DNA from 2 places in the Brassicibacter mesophilus genome. Region 1 is predicted to be linked to the other one. Evidence: riboswitches for the same ligand, from Rfam matches in the RefSeq annotation. Region 1 holds a riboswitch; the other holds the start of a gene.
What was found. A riboswitch is a leader RNA that binds a small molecule or an ion and turns the genes downstream of it on or off. The one in region 1 is predicted to bind molybdenum cofactor.
Positions count from the first base shown of each region.

Region 1 (7,880 bases):
TAACACCTGCCCCTCCAGATAGTGGCGTAGCTACAAGCTTATCATTTACGTTCCCCAGCGTTACTCTAACCAGCTCTTTGTTTTTTAAAGAGGATACAACTCGCTTTGAGATCACAGCCTTTGCTTTCTGTTCTTTTTCACCCTTAACTCCAGTATATTTATATATTATAGGCTTAACAAATGTTTCAAAAACAAGGTACGATGAAACTGGATATCCTGGTATTCCTATAACGGGTTTCTCATTTATTATTCCTAATATCGTTGGCTTACCTGGCTTTAGTGCTACTCCATGAACAACTACTTCTCCAAGCTCTCTTATTATCTTCACTGTATAATCCTTTGTACCTGCTGATGAACCAGCATTTATTACTAGAATATCATTTTCGTCTATAGCTTTTATTATAGCATTTTTTAGTACTTCATATCTATCTTCTATTGGAGAATATCTATTAGGAATACCTCCATATTCTTTCACTAATCCTTCAAAAACCCTTGAATTAGAATCTATTATTTTCCCTACGGCTAGATTACTACTATCCTCAATAATTTCTGAACCAGTTGGTATTATACCTACTGACAGCTTTTTGTATACTTTGATTTTTTTTATACCTCCAGCTATTAATGCTCCCAAATCCATAGGTCTTATTTTGTGTCTTGACGGTATTATCATCTCTGTAGCTACTATATCTTCTCCGATTGGTCTTATATGCTGCCATGGATAAGCTGCGTTAAGTATCTTTACTTTCTTGTCTCCTAGCTCTATTACATCCTCTATCATTATAACAGAATCATAATCATCTGTTACAGGATTCCCAGTATTTACATATTGGAAGTCATCATTTTCTATGAGTATTTTAGGCGATACTTCGCTTGCTCCAATAGTATCATTCGCTCTTACTAATATACCATCCATAGCAGCAGCATTATAATGAGGAGATGAGTTCTCTGCATATATTGCTTCATAGGTAACTCTTCCTAATGTGTCTAATACATTTACCTGTTCACTCTGAATAAAAAATCTGTCTGATATTTTATCATAATATTTCTTCTTTGCTTCATCAACATCTATATTTTCTATATAAATATTTCGATCATCCTTTTTCATATAACTATCCTCACTTTCAATAATTAAAAATAATACACATCTCTTTCTTCACCTTTATATATTCCCTCTTCATGATTTTTTATTATTATATATCCATTAGATTTCGATAACAATGTTATCATTCCCGATTTTCCGAAGACTGGCTCGGCATATATCTTATTATCTCTTTCTTCTAGTCTAACCATCTGATAGGTTTCTTTGCCAGGAGATGAATGTAAATTAAAATTTAATATAGCTTTTGTTTTTAAAACAGTATCCTTTATATCAAAAATACCCTTAATAAAGTATTCTACAAATGCTTTGAAAACAATTATTGAAGATACGGGATGACCAGGTAACCCAAATATAGCTTTACCACTAGCTTCTCCTATTAATGTAGGTTTGCCTGGTTTTATAGAAACACCATGAATAAATACACCTTTTCCTTCAAAAGAATTTATTACATCATGTGTAAAATCTCTTGTGCCTACTGAGCTCCCTCCTGATATAAGTACTATATCTGATATGTTTAGAGCATTATCAACCTCACTTCTTAGAAGATTAAAATCATCTTTTACTATACTTTTCCCTTTAACTTCACCGCCAATTTTATTAACAAGAGAATATAACGCATAGCCATTTATATCTCTTATCTTTCCATCTTCTAGTTCTTGTTCGATATCTACTATCTCATCTCCTGTGGAAATTATATAAAACCTAGGTTTCTGATAGACTTTCACTTTAGAAATGCCTATGGCTGCAAGTGCACCAATATCCTGAGCATTCAATCTTTTCCCTTTTTCTATAACAAATTCTCCCTTTTTTATATCATCTCCTGTTAGGATTACGTTTTCACCTGAAGACAAAGGTTTATATATCATTAGGCTAGACTCGTCTAATTTTTCGGCATGCTCTATCATAATCACAGCATCAGAGCCTTTTGGTAGCATTCCGCCTGTTGGAACATACACAGTTTCTCCCGTTTCTATTGTAATATTTGTATGCTGTCCCATTTTAGCTTCACCTGTCAAGGACAATAAGCTAGGCATCGCTTCACTAGCTCCATGACTATCAGAGCTTTTTATTGCATATCCATCAACAGTTGAACGGTTAAATTCTGGAACATTTATATTTGATATAATATTTTCAGCAAGTATTCTATCTGTAGAATCTAAAATGCTGATTTCTTCAATACTTAACTTGAAATCTCTAAAGACATCTAACAGTTTTTTTCTTCCTTCTTCTACTGAAACAACTTTAAAAAAGTCCATTATTTGTACCTACCTTTCCATTTTCCATATATATGATTTCATCACAAAGACGCTTTGCTTGTTCTAAATTATGTGTGACAATAACTACAGTAGATTTCTTTTCTTTATTAAATTTTATAATTTCTCTTTCCATGGTTTTTATTGATTCAGGATCAATATTCGATGTCGGCTCATCTAAAAACAGTAGCTGTGGTTCAAATATCAAGGCCCTAGCAAGTGATACCTTTTGAGACTCTCCTCCTGATAATAAATGTGCTTTTTTGCTTCTTAGGTCATTTATATCTAAGCTTTTTAAAGTATCATCAGCCAGTGCTTTAATTCTATCTTTATTTATCTTTCTCACCTTAAGTGGATATACAATGTTTTCATATACACTTCTTTTAAACAAATAAGGCTTTTGAGTAACTAGTGTCATCTTATTGTATATATCACTGCAAAGTATATCCCCATTATACTTTATATCTCCTGAAAATTCTTTATCTAAACCAGACAATATTCTTAACAACGTACTTTTCCCTGACCCATTAGGTCCAATTATACCTGTGATTATTCCTTGTCTAATGCTTAGATTATCAATATCTAGTGCTACCTTATCACCATAATATTTTTTTATACTATATAATGAAATGTTCATGCTAATCCTCCCCGTTATATGAGTAGATTAAGCTATTTACTAAAAATGATATTATTAATAGAACAATCCCTAATGCTATTGCCTTAGGGTAGTCGCCCATTGAATTAGACATAGCAATAGATGTTGTTATAACTCTTGTATGTCCCTTTATGTTTCCTCCAACTATCATAACTGCTCCAACCTCGGAAATCGCTCTTGAGAATGCTGTAACCACATTCATAAAAATATCAATTTTTAATTCTCTCATAATAAGTATTATTATATCAATTTTAGTTGCACCTAATGTTGTACCTATTTTTCCAATTTCACTTCCCCTGTTTTTAGCAAGATTATACGTTAACCCTAGTATTAATGGCATAATTAAAATTGTTTGAGCAATTATCATAGCTGACGGAGTATACAAAAGATCAAGAAAGCCTAATGGCCCTCTTCTTGACAATATGATAGCCACAACAAGACCAACTATTACCGAAGGAATGCTCATAGAAGTATATAGAAATCTGGAAAACATCCTCTTGCCCTTAAAATTTTTTATGCCAAGATACACTCCTGTCGGTATAGAAATAATTGATGATATTAGTGTTGAAACTGATGACACAAAAAGAGATAATAATATAATCTTATATACTTCCTTATCAAAGGTTACTAACAGTTTTATTGCTTCTTTTACTCCCTGAGCTATATAATCCATATTTTATCCCCTTTTTAAATAATCAAGTTCAATATAAAAATCTATTTTGATACTAGCTAACTATTACAGTTATACAAAAAAAGATTATATATAGTAAAGATTTTGAGCAAAACAAAACCCAAAATCTTTACTATTTTACAATATATCAAATGAGCAATCTACTATTTAGCGTTAGGTATAAAAAGAGGCATACCATACTTTTCCTTGCCATATTCCCCAATTAAACTTTGTCCTTCTTCAGATAACATCCAATCCATGAATACTTTAGCACCTTCTGCATTGATTTTATCATTTTTATCTGGATTTACCGGTATTATACCATATTGATTAAATAATCTGTTATCATTTTCTACAACTATATCTAAGTCAAGTGTATCTCTAAGACTTAAATATGTAGCCCTGTCTGTCATAGTATATGCTGCTTTTTCACTTGCAATTTTTAATACATCAGCCATTCCACTTCCTGCTGATATATACCATTGGCCTGATGGCTCAATTCCTGCTTCTTTCCATATTGCCAGCTCTTTTTTATGCGTTCCAGAATCATCTCCTCTTGAAACAAACTTACCTTGAGCTTGTGATATTGATTTAAACGCTTCTAATGTATCATTAGGATAGTTTTCTTTAAGCTTTATTGGATCGTCTTTTGGTCCAACAAGTACAAAATCATTGTACATAACATCTTTTCTTTCAGTACCATGACCTTCCTTGACAAACTCTTCTTCAGAAGCCTTTGCATGAACTAGCAATATATCTGCATCTCCATCTTTTCCCATTTGTAATGCTTTACCTGTTCCAACTGCAACAACCTTTACTTCTATTCCTGTTTTCTCTGTAAACTTTGGCAGTAAGTAATCTAATAACCCACTGTCATTTGTACTTGTTGTTGTAGATAAAATAATGCTTCCTGTAGTTTTTTCCTGCTGTTGTAGCTGTTGCGGTTCTTGTTGTGTATTGTTAGCACATCCAGCTAAAGACAGTACGATCAATAATAAACTTAATGCAATTGCTAAATGCTTTTTCAAAAAATCACTCTCCTTTAGATTAACATTATAATAAAAATGTATACAAAAAAAACAGTCCAGAAAGGACTGTTTTCTTATCAAAAAAATATATATGCTAGTATCCAGCTTAATTTTTAAGCAATATCAGATAAAACATATAATAATTTATTTCGAATATTTCTTCCTTTCCAATTACGGGAGGTATCACAATTTCTCACGATACCCATCGGCTAAGGCTTCATAGTATAATACCTTAGAAGCTAAAGCTCGGAAAATTTGTATAGATATTCATTTTTTCTCCTCTTACAAAACCTATTAGTGTTATATTTAACTCTTTAGCTATATCAACAGCTAGACTTGTAGGTGCAGATCTAGAAACTATTATTGGAACCTGCCTTTTTCCTATCTTGATCAAAATTTCTGATGATATCCTTCCACTTGATAAAACTATTTTATCACTCAGATCAAGTTGATCTATCAGCGCTTTCCCCAAAATTTTGTCTAGTGCATTGTGCCTACCAATATCCTCTTCGAAAGCTATCATTTCATCTTTATTGCATAAAGCACAACTGTGGACTCCTCCAGTATTTAGAAAAAGCTCGGATTTTTTATTAAATTCTTTTACAAGCCGTTTGATATTCTCTATATCTACAGGAATACTATTATTGATTTTTTTAGTTTTAAATGAATCCATTACATTATAGAATATTGTTCCCTTGCCACATCCGGTTGTGATAGTTCTTTTGCCGTGAAGCTTTTCAGACAACAGGCTCTTATTCTTAGTATATACGTATGCCATCCCTTTCTCAGTATCTATCCTAATGTTCTCTATATCATCATAAGAACTTAGAAAACCTTCTGAATTTAAAAAACCCACGGCTAAGTATTCAAGTGATTTTGGACTACATAAAAGAGTTATTAGTTCTTTGTCATTTAAATAGATAGTGAAAGGGTGCTCGACAACTACTATATCCTCTTCATATGAATACTCATCTTTTTTCAACCTTAATATATCATAATTCTTTATATCATTCATAGCATTATCCTCAATAAATATTAGGTATATTTTGTAAATAATAGTTTAAGTCTTCCTTTGTGTTTAGGTTTAGAAACATATCCCAGTTTGGACTAAAATTTCTTGCTTCCCATTCTGGTATATAATACACTTCTAATCTTTCCAGCAGCTTGAAAATCGATTTTCTATTTTCCATTAGATAGTATTCTATATTCCTGATTATATCCTTTGAATAAAATGAATTAAACGGCTCTATCCATTCCCCAAATCTAGTTACACAAGCCTTATAATCAGTATACTTCAACTTCTCTTTAACATGACGAATATACTCTAAGTTTATATTTGGCATGTCACATGCTATAAAGTATACAAGCTGACTAGACGCATTTTTAAGCCCTACATGAATCCCACTTAAAGGACCCATACCCTTTATTATATCGCTTACAATCATATCACTAAGACCTATATAATATTCAGGCTTATTGGTCACTATTATTATTTGGTCAAATTCATGCTTCAATTTATTTATTAGACTATCCATCAATCTTCTCTCGTTTATTTTGATCAGCTGTTTATCAAATCCCATTCTTCTGCTTTCGCCACCTGCTAATATAACAGCTGTCCCAAACTTTTTCATAAGCATCCCCTATCTAGCGCACTCACTTGCCTTTCCCGTAAGAATCTCTAGGCCATGATGAATGCTATCAATAATATATTCTAAGGATTCAGTTACTGCTTTTGGACTTCCAGGAAGATTTATTATAAGAGTCTTATTTCTTATTCCTGAAACTGCTCTTGATAACATAGCTCTAGGTGTAATCTGCAAGCTATAGTATCTTATTGCCTCAGATATGCCAGGAGTAAGTTTGTCTACAGCCTTTAACGTTGCTTCAGGAGTAACATCTCTTTCGCTAAATCCAGTTCCACCTGTTGTCAATATCATATCTACATTTAACACATCAGACATATATTTCATTTCATTTAAAAGTAAATCTTGTTCATCAGGCAGTATAATATATTTTTCTACCTTATAGCCTTTATTCTGAACAATTTCTGCTATGACTTTTCCACTCAAATCTTCTCTTTCACCCTTTGAGCCTTTATCACTTGCTGTTATTATTCCCACCTTAAACATATTATCCTCCCCAAGGTAAATTCATATACTCTTTCATTCTTCTATCATACTCAGATTTGAAAAAGCTTTCGTGTCCTTCTTCCCACTGTGCAAGCTTTTCAAATATCTGCTTTGCAATTTCATCTTCAGTGTTTTCAGCTACATTTCTGTAAAACTCGGCATAATCTTTTTCTATAAGATAAGCCATCCTTAGAATTGTTATATCTGGTATATCACTTTCAGATAGCACATCCTTTATATGCTCAGATTCTGCTCTGTTTTCAAAAATATTTTTTTCATCTCTATCAAATGCTTTAGAGTCAAGCTTAAATCCTTGATTCTCTTCGTATTCTTCTAGCTGCTCTCTTAGAAAGTTATAATGCTCCATCTCAACTTCGGCTATATCCTCAAACATTTTCTTTGTAGAAGCATTGCTAAACTTTTCTGCTTTTTCTTTAAAAAAATTATAGCCATCTAGCTCCATTTGCATAGCATATTTTAGAATTGAGCCATAGTCCTTCATTTTTCATCAACTCCTAAGTTTTTCTATTTTAACAGCGGCTACTTTAAGCTCTGGTATTTTGGCTATTGAATCTAGTTGTGTATTTGTAAGATAATTTGCTGCTCCATCTGCAAAGTGAAAAGGCATAAATAACGTATCATCAACAATTATGTCTGTTATCCTAATTTTTGTTTCGATTTCCCCTCTTCTTGATGATAGTTTTACTCTTTCACCATTTAGCAAGTTTAGCTTACTAGCAGTAGTGCTGTTTATTTCAACGTATGACTCTGGAGATAACTCATTAAGTCCCTCTACCCTTCCTGTCATACTTCTAGTATGATAATGATACAGAACTCTTCCAGTAGTTAAAACGAATGGATATTCACTATCTGTTACTTCAGCACTCTTTACGTTATCAACAGGCATAAAAAGACCACGACCTCTAGCAATTGAGTTTTTATGCAAGTATCTTGTGCCAGGGTGCTCTTTATCTATACAAGGCCACTGTAATCCTTTCTTTACTAACCTATTATAGCTTATACCTGTATATTGCGGTGTAACAGTT
Region 1 is NZ_JBNPXI010000033.1:14,627-22,506, forward strand. It holds gene HNR33_RS20990 (molybdopterin biosynthesis protein) at 1-1,105, opposite strand, end outside; gene HNR33_RS20995 (molybdopterin molybdotransferase MoeA) at 1,129-2,355, opposite strand; gene HNR33_RS21000 (ABC transporter ATP-binding protein) at 2,342-2,989, opposite strand; gene HNR33_RS21005 (ABC transporter permease) at 2,991-3,680, opposite strand; gene HNR33_RS21010 (ABC transporter substrate-binding protein) at 3,842-4,705, opposite strand; molybdenum cofactor riboswitch at 4,850-4,969, opposite strand; gene fdhD (formate dehydrogenase accessory sulfurtransferase FdhD) at 4,938-5,720, opposite strand; gene mobA (molybdenum cofactor guanylyltransferase) at 5,731-6,336, opposite strand; gene HNR33_RS21025 (MogA/MoaB family molybdenum cofactor biosynthesis protein) at 6,346-6,834, opposite strand; gene HNR33_RS21030 (ferritin-like domain-containing protein) at 6,836-7,336, opposite strand; gene fdhF (formate dehydrogenase subunit alpha) at 7,343-7,880, opposite strand, start outside.

Region 2 (7,880 bases), on a different contig from region 1:
CTTCTGTGCTTGAAACTGATAAAGCGTCAATAGAGTTATTTATAATATTAAAAATAGCTTGTGAATATTGATTAGCATAACCATATGCCTCTATGTTTTTTATATCTTCAAACTTAACCTTTATGTCATTAAATCTAAGGTTTTCTTCTACTAACTCTAATAATATTTTAATATTATCATATATAGAGAATTTTTCTTTTTTATTATTTGGACTTGAAAAGTATCTAAAATCGTCTATGGTTTCAGACATTTTTAATATTAATCGCCTTGATTTTTCTACAGATGAGTGAAGATATTCGTTATCTAGCTCATTATATATATATGCATCTTCTATATTCGATAGTATTAAGCCTAAACTATTAAGCGGTTGCCTCCATTGGTGAGCTATATTTGCTATCATTTCTCCCATAGCTGCTAGTCTAGCTTGATATATAAGAAGTGCCTCTTTTCTCTTATTCTCATCTAATTCCTTCTTAAACATTCGCTCTAACTCAAGGTTTATTTTCTCAAGCTTTAATGATAACCTGCTTCTTTCATTATCACTATTGTATGCATCATTAAAATCGTTATCTTTTATAAGAAAGCTTCCTGCATTTTCATTATCAGATATTTGAGATGCCACTTCTTTTATTATATTTCTAAACCTCTTCTCACTTCTCTTAACGGTTTCTTCTTCTATTTTTCTATTTGTAATATCTACTACCATACCAAGGTTTACTTTTCTTTCACTATCTTGATCATATATAGAGGTCATAAACAGCTTACCCCAAAAGATACTTCCATCTCTTCTCTTGTATTTTCTTTCTATCTCATAATTATTTATTTTTCCACTATTAAAATCTCCAATCTTTTTAATTATATTTTTATCACTATCATCATCTATAAATTCTCTGATATCTTTACCTAGTATTTCTTTCTCTGAGTATCCTGTCATACTAAGCCACTTTTCATTTGCCTGTAATATTATCCCCTCTTTACTTGTAATAGTTATACCTAATATAGCACTACTAAATATAGCTTCATATCTCTGCTTACTTTTAATTATCCTATTCTCAGCACGTTTTCTTTCTGATACTTCATTCTTAAGCATAGAGTTTTTATTAGCTAGGTGAAACATAAAAATTATTATAGACGCAATAAAGCTAATAATGAGAAATAAAATTATTCCTTTCTCTATTTTTTTATACTTCTCAGTAGTTATCTTTTGATAATCAAATACAAAATCTTCTAAATTAATTTGTCCCTTTACTAGATTGAGCTTTGTTAGCATTTCATGCATTTTTTGCCATCTATATGGGTTTACATTTCCCATTTCAACTATCGGATATAGTGTTAGCTGTGATATCTTACTAGCTTGATACTTATTGTATTCAATAAAATCTTTATGAGGAATACCTTTAACTTTATATTCGTTTGCAATTCTCTCAGCAACTTCTTCAGGATGATCATGTGCGTATTCCCATCCTTTCATACTTGCTTTTCTAAACTTTTCAACAAGTTCAGGATCTTCATAGGCCAATTTCTTTGAGGTAAAAAGCGAGTCTCCATAAAAGTCTATCCCATAATCTATAGGCTTAATCACTTTCAGATTAATACCCTCTTTTTGCGCATAAAAATCTATTATAGCTCCCATATATCCAGGTATAACATCATATTTATGTGTTTTAAAATCATTAACAGTAAATTCTTCCGTATCAATAATAAGAGGTAACTTATTCGGATTGATTCCTTCACTTATTAACATAGCTTGCAACTCTATATCAAGAAGATCATTTTGTCTTCTTGCAACCTTTAATTTTGTTAAATCTACTATGGATCTATATGAAGCATCTTCTCTCATATAATACTCTATTGGACTTCTTTGAAATACTGAAGCAACAACGCACAGCTCTGCTCCACGATCTTGAGAAAGCAATATATCCGATGAACCTATACCAAATTGAGCACGTCCTTCAGCTACTTCCTCTGTCGCATAAAGAACACCAATATTCTCAGTAAGTGCAGGTCTTATTTCAACATCTAGTCCCTCTTGTTCATAGTATCCCATCCATTTTGCAGCATAGTATCCAGCGAACTGATACTGATGATGCCATCTAAGCTGTAATACTACTTTATCATTATCCTGTGCAAATGCCAAAGCTGGTATTATATTTATAATAAAAGCAATTATTGTAACTGTACATAGTATCTTAAAAAAACTACTCATCTTAATAAATTTCTTAAATGTTCGATTTCTTTCCCTTTTAAAAACATTGTACAGTTTTATCATTTATAGGACCTCCTAGAACTTCATCCTTTAATTCATTTTTAAAGCATATTATTTATTATACCATTTCATCTTAATTTATTATAAAAAAATGGAGCTTTTTATAAAAGCTCCATCTTCTTATTACATATTAGTGTAACCAAAATCAATTGTTATTGAACAAAAGGTATAGAATCAGAATACTGAACTACTTCGTTATTATATTTATTAAACATAATATCTTGTTCTTCAGTTCCTTCTTCGCAATTAAATTGATCTAGGCTTAAGATCTTCCAATCACCTTCCTGTGCTATCAGTACATATCTTCTATATATGTATGATGTTTGTTTACCTTCTTCTTTAGTTGGATCAACTACAGTAGCTTTTGTATAAACATATTTCCAGTTTCTACCTTCTTCTGTGAATACTTTTGACACTTCTATAGTAACTTGGTTTTTATTTTCTTCCTTAGCAGCTTTTCTTTGCTCGTCTGTATATGCTTTTGCTTCTTCTCCTGCTGCTACATAAGATAGTTTAAAGTGTTTGTCTGCATTGAATGTAGGAACTTCTCCTTCAAAGAACAAACTATTTACCTTGTCAATATAGTTGTTATAAAGGATACCATAGTTTGAGAAGCTGTGGTCAAATATTTCTAACTTCTTAACTACACTTAAAGCTTTTTCATCAGCTTTAGAATCATTAACTGGCTGTTGTTCCTCATTATCAGCTGAATCATTTGTATCTGCTACTGTTTGCTCAGTATTGTCATTCTCTGTTGTGTTTGAATTTACTGGCTCTTGATTAGTACAACCAACGAATACAAAGCTCATAGTTAATAAAATAACTAATATCAATCCTAATTTTTTCATTGTATAACACCCCCATTATTTCTATAACTATTATTATATATCTATTGGATTATTATTACAATCAATCGTTTTTTTAATATTTGTTAATAAATTAGCTTTTATTATTAATAATATTATTTCATTTTTGTAATATTTTATTTTTTAATTGTAAATCTTAATGTTGAATTTATTGATATATAATTTTCATAGTTTTAATATTATGTGTTGTTACACATACTAATACAATAAAACTGGAAAAGAAGGTATTAAATTATGAATGATAAAAGCTCTAGTCGTATTGATATATTATTCTTTCTAATACTATCATTAATCTCAATTGAATTCATAATAATAAATAGACCACACTTCTTATATAACCTTGCTGTTATAAGTATTTTTTATATAATCCTTATATTTTTTGAAAATAACTTAATTATTAAATTAGAATCTTATGTAAAAATACTTATCTCTATAACTGTAATATTTCACCTTGCTGGTGGTCAGCTTTTCAATTTATATATAACATCTTATTGGTTTGATAATTTACTACATTTATTAGGTTCTTTTTCCTTTTCTTTATTTTACTATTCAATATTATGTTCATTATTTAATTTTAAAGCAAATTCAAGGGGATTGATATTCATCATTGTTGCTTCACTAGGTATATCTGGAGGAGTATTTTTTGAAGTTATAGAGTTTACTTTAGATGAGCTATTTAACAGTAATAATCAACATGGATTAATAGATACTGATCTAGACATTATATTTAATATAATTGGTTCAATATTAGCAGGCTTATTTATGTCATATAAAAATAACAAAAAAAGAAGAAGCCAGTAACATATTCTAGCTACTGTAAATGCTACTGACTGTTAGTTCTATCATGTAATTTAATTCTTTCATAAATAAAATAAGCTATAACTCCACCAATAAAGCCAAACACCAGATGATTAACTGTTGCTATCTTAATTCCTAATAATAGAAAACCTCTAGGTAAATCAAATATTATTCCTAATATATAGTTTACTAATAACTTTGTCCAGTGTGCAAAAGCAGCAACTACACCTACTAATAACAGCTTTCTAGACTTATGTGATACAAAGCAAAATATCAAATCAACAGTTACACCAGGAAGAAAATACTTAAAAAATACAAAAGGACCTTCTTTTCCTAATCCAAACATTACTGCTAATATTCCTGCTATTGTCCCTGCTAATATTCCTGACATGCCCTTGTTATATCTTAAGCAGCAAAACATGAGTATTGCCATCCATATCGCACCTGAGTGCCCTGGGATATTTAATGGTATCTTTATTATTAACTTTGAAATTGCAATAAGAGCTCCACAAAATGTAACTGCTATTGTCTCTTTAAGTGATAATCCCCATAAATACTTAATATCTCTCTTTAATCCTACTTCTTTCAAGAATTCTCCACTCCCCTTTAGTATCTGAGACTTTTGATACTAACAGTGTAGGTACGCCCTTTAACATAACAGGTCTGAACCAGTCTCCTACATCAACCATATCATCCATCTCTGGTGAAAGCCCATCTTCTGTCACAATACGTTCAACACCACTCTTTTCTAATATTTCTCTAGCTGAATAGACTCCTTCCATGTCTCTAATACCTTTTAGCCATACAAATCTTCCATCATTACCTGATTTTCTTAACCCTACAGCTGCAAGTGCGCCGATTATACCGTCATTTGTACCTCCATGACCTGATAGATGGATATCAAATTTTTCTGCTAGATAAGCAGCTTTTTGCTGTTTCAGTACTTCACATTTTGCACTATTTCCAAATGCTATTATTTCATCAGTAATTTCTATACTTTCTGATATACAAAGTCCTGGATCAGAACCTTCTGCACACTCTCTTATTAAAAATTCACTGCAAAGCTTTATTAGCTCGTCCATGTCACAGTATTCATTATACAAGCCTATGCAAAGGGAACTATTGTGAGAAGTATACGGTATGTCTTTGGAAACAAAAAGCTGATGCCTAGTAATCCCAGTTATCTCCCCCCAATTATTGTCACTAAGCTCTTTTGCTAACATACGAGCTCTATATCCTGTTCCTCTTGTATTAAGGTTATCTGTATCATCAATTGCTATGTAAATCAACACATTATCACTCCTCTACAACAATCTTGATTATATCTTTAACCCAATCTTTTTTAGAAATCGCGTGTGTAGCTAGCTTAACAGTGCCATGATTTGTAATATCAAGTAAAGTTTCTTCATCTACTTGCTCTCTAGATAAATCTGCCTCTGTCCTCCATGCTCCTACAAATGTTATATTTGAAAAGTCATTTATCCCTGAATCTTTAAGAACATCTAACACTGATGGTCCTTCTTCTGTCTTTCCTTCTGCTTCCATAGTTTTTTTATCCATCGCATTTATATCTTCTATTGTATAACTCTTCATGAGCTTTTCGTTTAACATTACTTTCACAGTATAATCCTCAATTTCTCTACCTTCACCTTTATTTCCGTTTCCTGCTGAGCTTTGAGAACAGGCTGTCAAGCTAATCACTAATAGAAAAATAATTAAAAATAAGTTTCTTTTTTTCAAATCATCTACCTCCATTTTTAAAAATAAAACTGCTCTTTCTTCAGCGGAAAGAGCAGTATGATTTATAGTAGCATAATAATAAGCAAGTTTTATATAATCAAGCTATTTCTCCTTTCCACTTAGGGAGGCATCATCATTTCTAACAATACCCTATCGGTCTGTTTCCATAGTACAATACATTAGGTGTTACAGACTCGGAGCATATTTTTAACTTGATTATATTATACACTAATTCAGTATGTCAACAAAGCTATTATTATTCCTTGGATTTAAGAAACTTTGAAAACCAAGTGTTATTCTTTTTATTTTCTATCTTATGAACTTCGTCGATTTCTATATGAAATTTATTACAGATATCTAAAATATCATCTTGCATTTCACATGGAAATTCTGCTGCTGTTCCACAACTTGAGCTAACTTGTCTTGGAACAGGCATTAATTTTACGTTTATATTTTGCTGCTTTAATTCTTTTTCAAAGTTTAATGCATGATTTGTTGTATGAAATGTCACTATACAATAGTACTGATTCAATTATCTCACCTATTTTCTAATAGTTAAACAAAAATCATCTTCATTTTCTTTTACATCAACCTTTAATCCTTGGCCAGTTGCATATCTTTTTATATTCTCAACTGCAACCATTGCATCAACTAGCACTTCTAATACATCTGAATTATTTTCTTCCATAGCTCTTTTAGTCATAATAACTGGTTCGGGACAAGATCTTCCTCTAGCATCAACTATATTAGACATTAGCTTGACCTCCCTCTTTTTGAATAAGTACTTTTCTGTTTTTATTTACACTTGAAATAACAGATACTGCTATAGCAATAACAGCAATGAACCCTATTATTACAGCAATTTTACCATTTGCAGGCACTCCTTTTGGACTTGCTGCTAATCCAAAGTTATGTGCAAACGCAGCTCCAACTATAAGTCCTAATATAGTAACTGCTGCATCTGTATCGCCTTCTCCAGCTAGTATTGTTTGTCTAAGAGGACATCCTCCTAATAATACTGCAGTTAATCCAACTAATGCCATACCTAAAAAGTTCCAAACATGATCTGCATGAGCTATAGGTTGGCCTTCAAAGCCTATTTTGAAGGTTTCAAAGTTAAAGATCAAATTACCCAATAGTGCAAAAACAAAAATACCTATTAGTCCCCATAAAAAATGGAAATCTTTTATTAAAAATGCATCTCTAAATCCACCAGCTGTACATAGTCTAGTTCTTTGAAGTACCCCACCAACTAATAAACCAGCTATTAATGATATCGCTATAGGAGCTGCCATTGAGCCAGGTCCCTCTTGGCTAAATAGAATAAAGCTAGGTCCTACTATTAGTAGCACTAATAGTACAATAGCTATAGTTGGCATCGTATATCCAGCTGCTTGTGTTTGCTTTACACTTCTACCCAAAGTAAATCCTCTCTTTAGGAATTGTATAGCTATCAAAATACCTGCTATGTATCCAACTACTCCTACTAATGCATTCAAATCGCCATTTGCGAGCCTTAATATCATTCTTAGTGGACATCCTAAAAATACTAATGCTCCAATCATCAAGAAAAATCCTAATATAAATCTTAAAATAGGAGATGAACCTCCTCTTGCTTTAAATTCGCCCTTAAATTTTGCAATAATAAAAGCACCTAAAATAAATCCTGGGATCTCAGGACGAATGTATTGCACTACTGCAGCTCTGTGTAACCCTAATGCTCCTGCAATATCCCTATAGAAACAAGCTACACAAACACCCATGTTAACAGGGTTTCCAAACTTAACTAATAATGCTGCTAAAACACCCACTAATGCTCCTGAACCAACAATTAACCATTTGTTGTTCTTCATTTATCTCCCTCCAGTTCTAATTATTCCAATATGATTATATTAAAATTGAAGAATTTTTAACAATAATTTTTTTCTATACATTTCCTTTATTCTATAGAATTTCCAAATAGTATCATATGATTTTCCTCACCTTTTCTGTTTTAAATCATATTATAGTATAAATAAATCTTTGTTTTTATTTTACTTTATATGGAGGGATATTTTTTTATGAATGATAATATTCAAAATAAAATACAACAGCTTATAAGGAGATTTAGACATGCTAGATTTGTCCACAATGGTCGTACTTTAGAGGAAGGTATTGATTGCCTAGGATTTGTGATACTTTTTTATAAGGAATTCGGGGTAGATATACCT
Region 2 is NZ_JBNPXI010000007.1:32,552-40,431, forward strand. It holds gene HNR33_RS09485 (ABC transporter substrate-binding protein) at 1-2,269, opposite strand, end outside; gene HNR33_RS09490 (hypothetical protein) at 2,419-3,114, opposite strand; gene HNR33_RS09495 (DUF2238 domain-containing protein) at 3,367-3,933, shown strand; gene HNR33_RS09500 (hypothetical protein) at 3,956-4,519, opposite strand; gene HNR33_RS09505 (hypothetical protein) at 4,488-5,222, opposite strand; gene HNR33_RS09510 (hypothetical protein) at 5,227-5,670, opposite strand; molybdenum cofactor riboswitch at 5,763-5,882, opposite strand; gene HNR33_RS09515 (putative Se/S carrier protein) at 5,927-6,202, opposite strand; gene HNR33_RS09520 (sulfurtransferase TusA family protein) at 6,212-6,424, opposite strand; gene yedE (YedE family putative selenium transporter) at 6,417-7,523, opposite strand; gene HNR33_RS09530 (C40 family peptidase) at 7,731-7,880, shown strand, end outside.
Region 2: it holds a riboswitch for molybdenum cofactor, as region 1 does, so the genes downstream of both, HNR33_RS09510 (hypothetical protein) here and HNR33_RS21010 (ABC transporter substrate-binding protein) in region 1, are expected to answer to the same signal.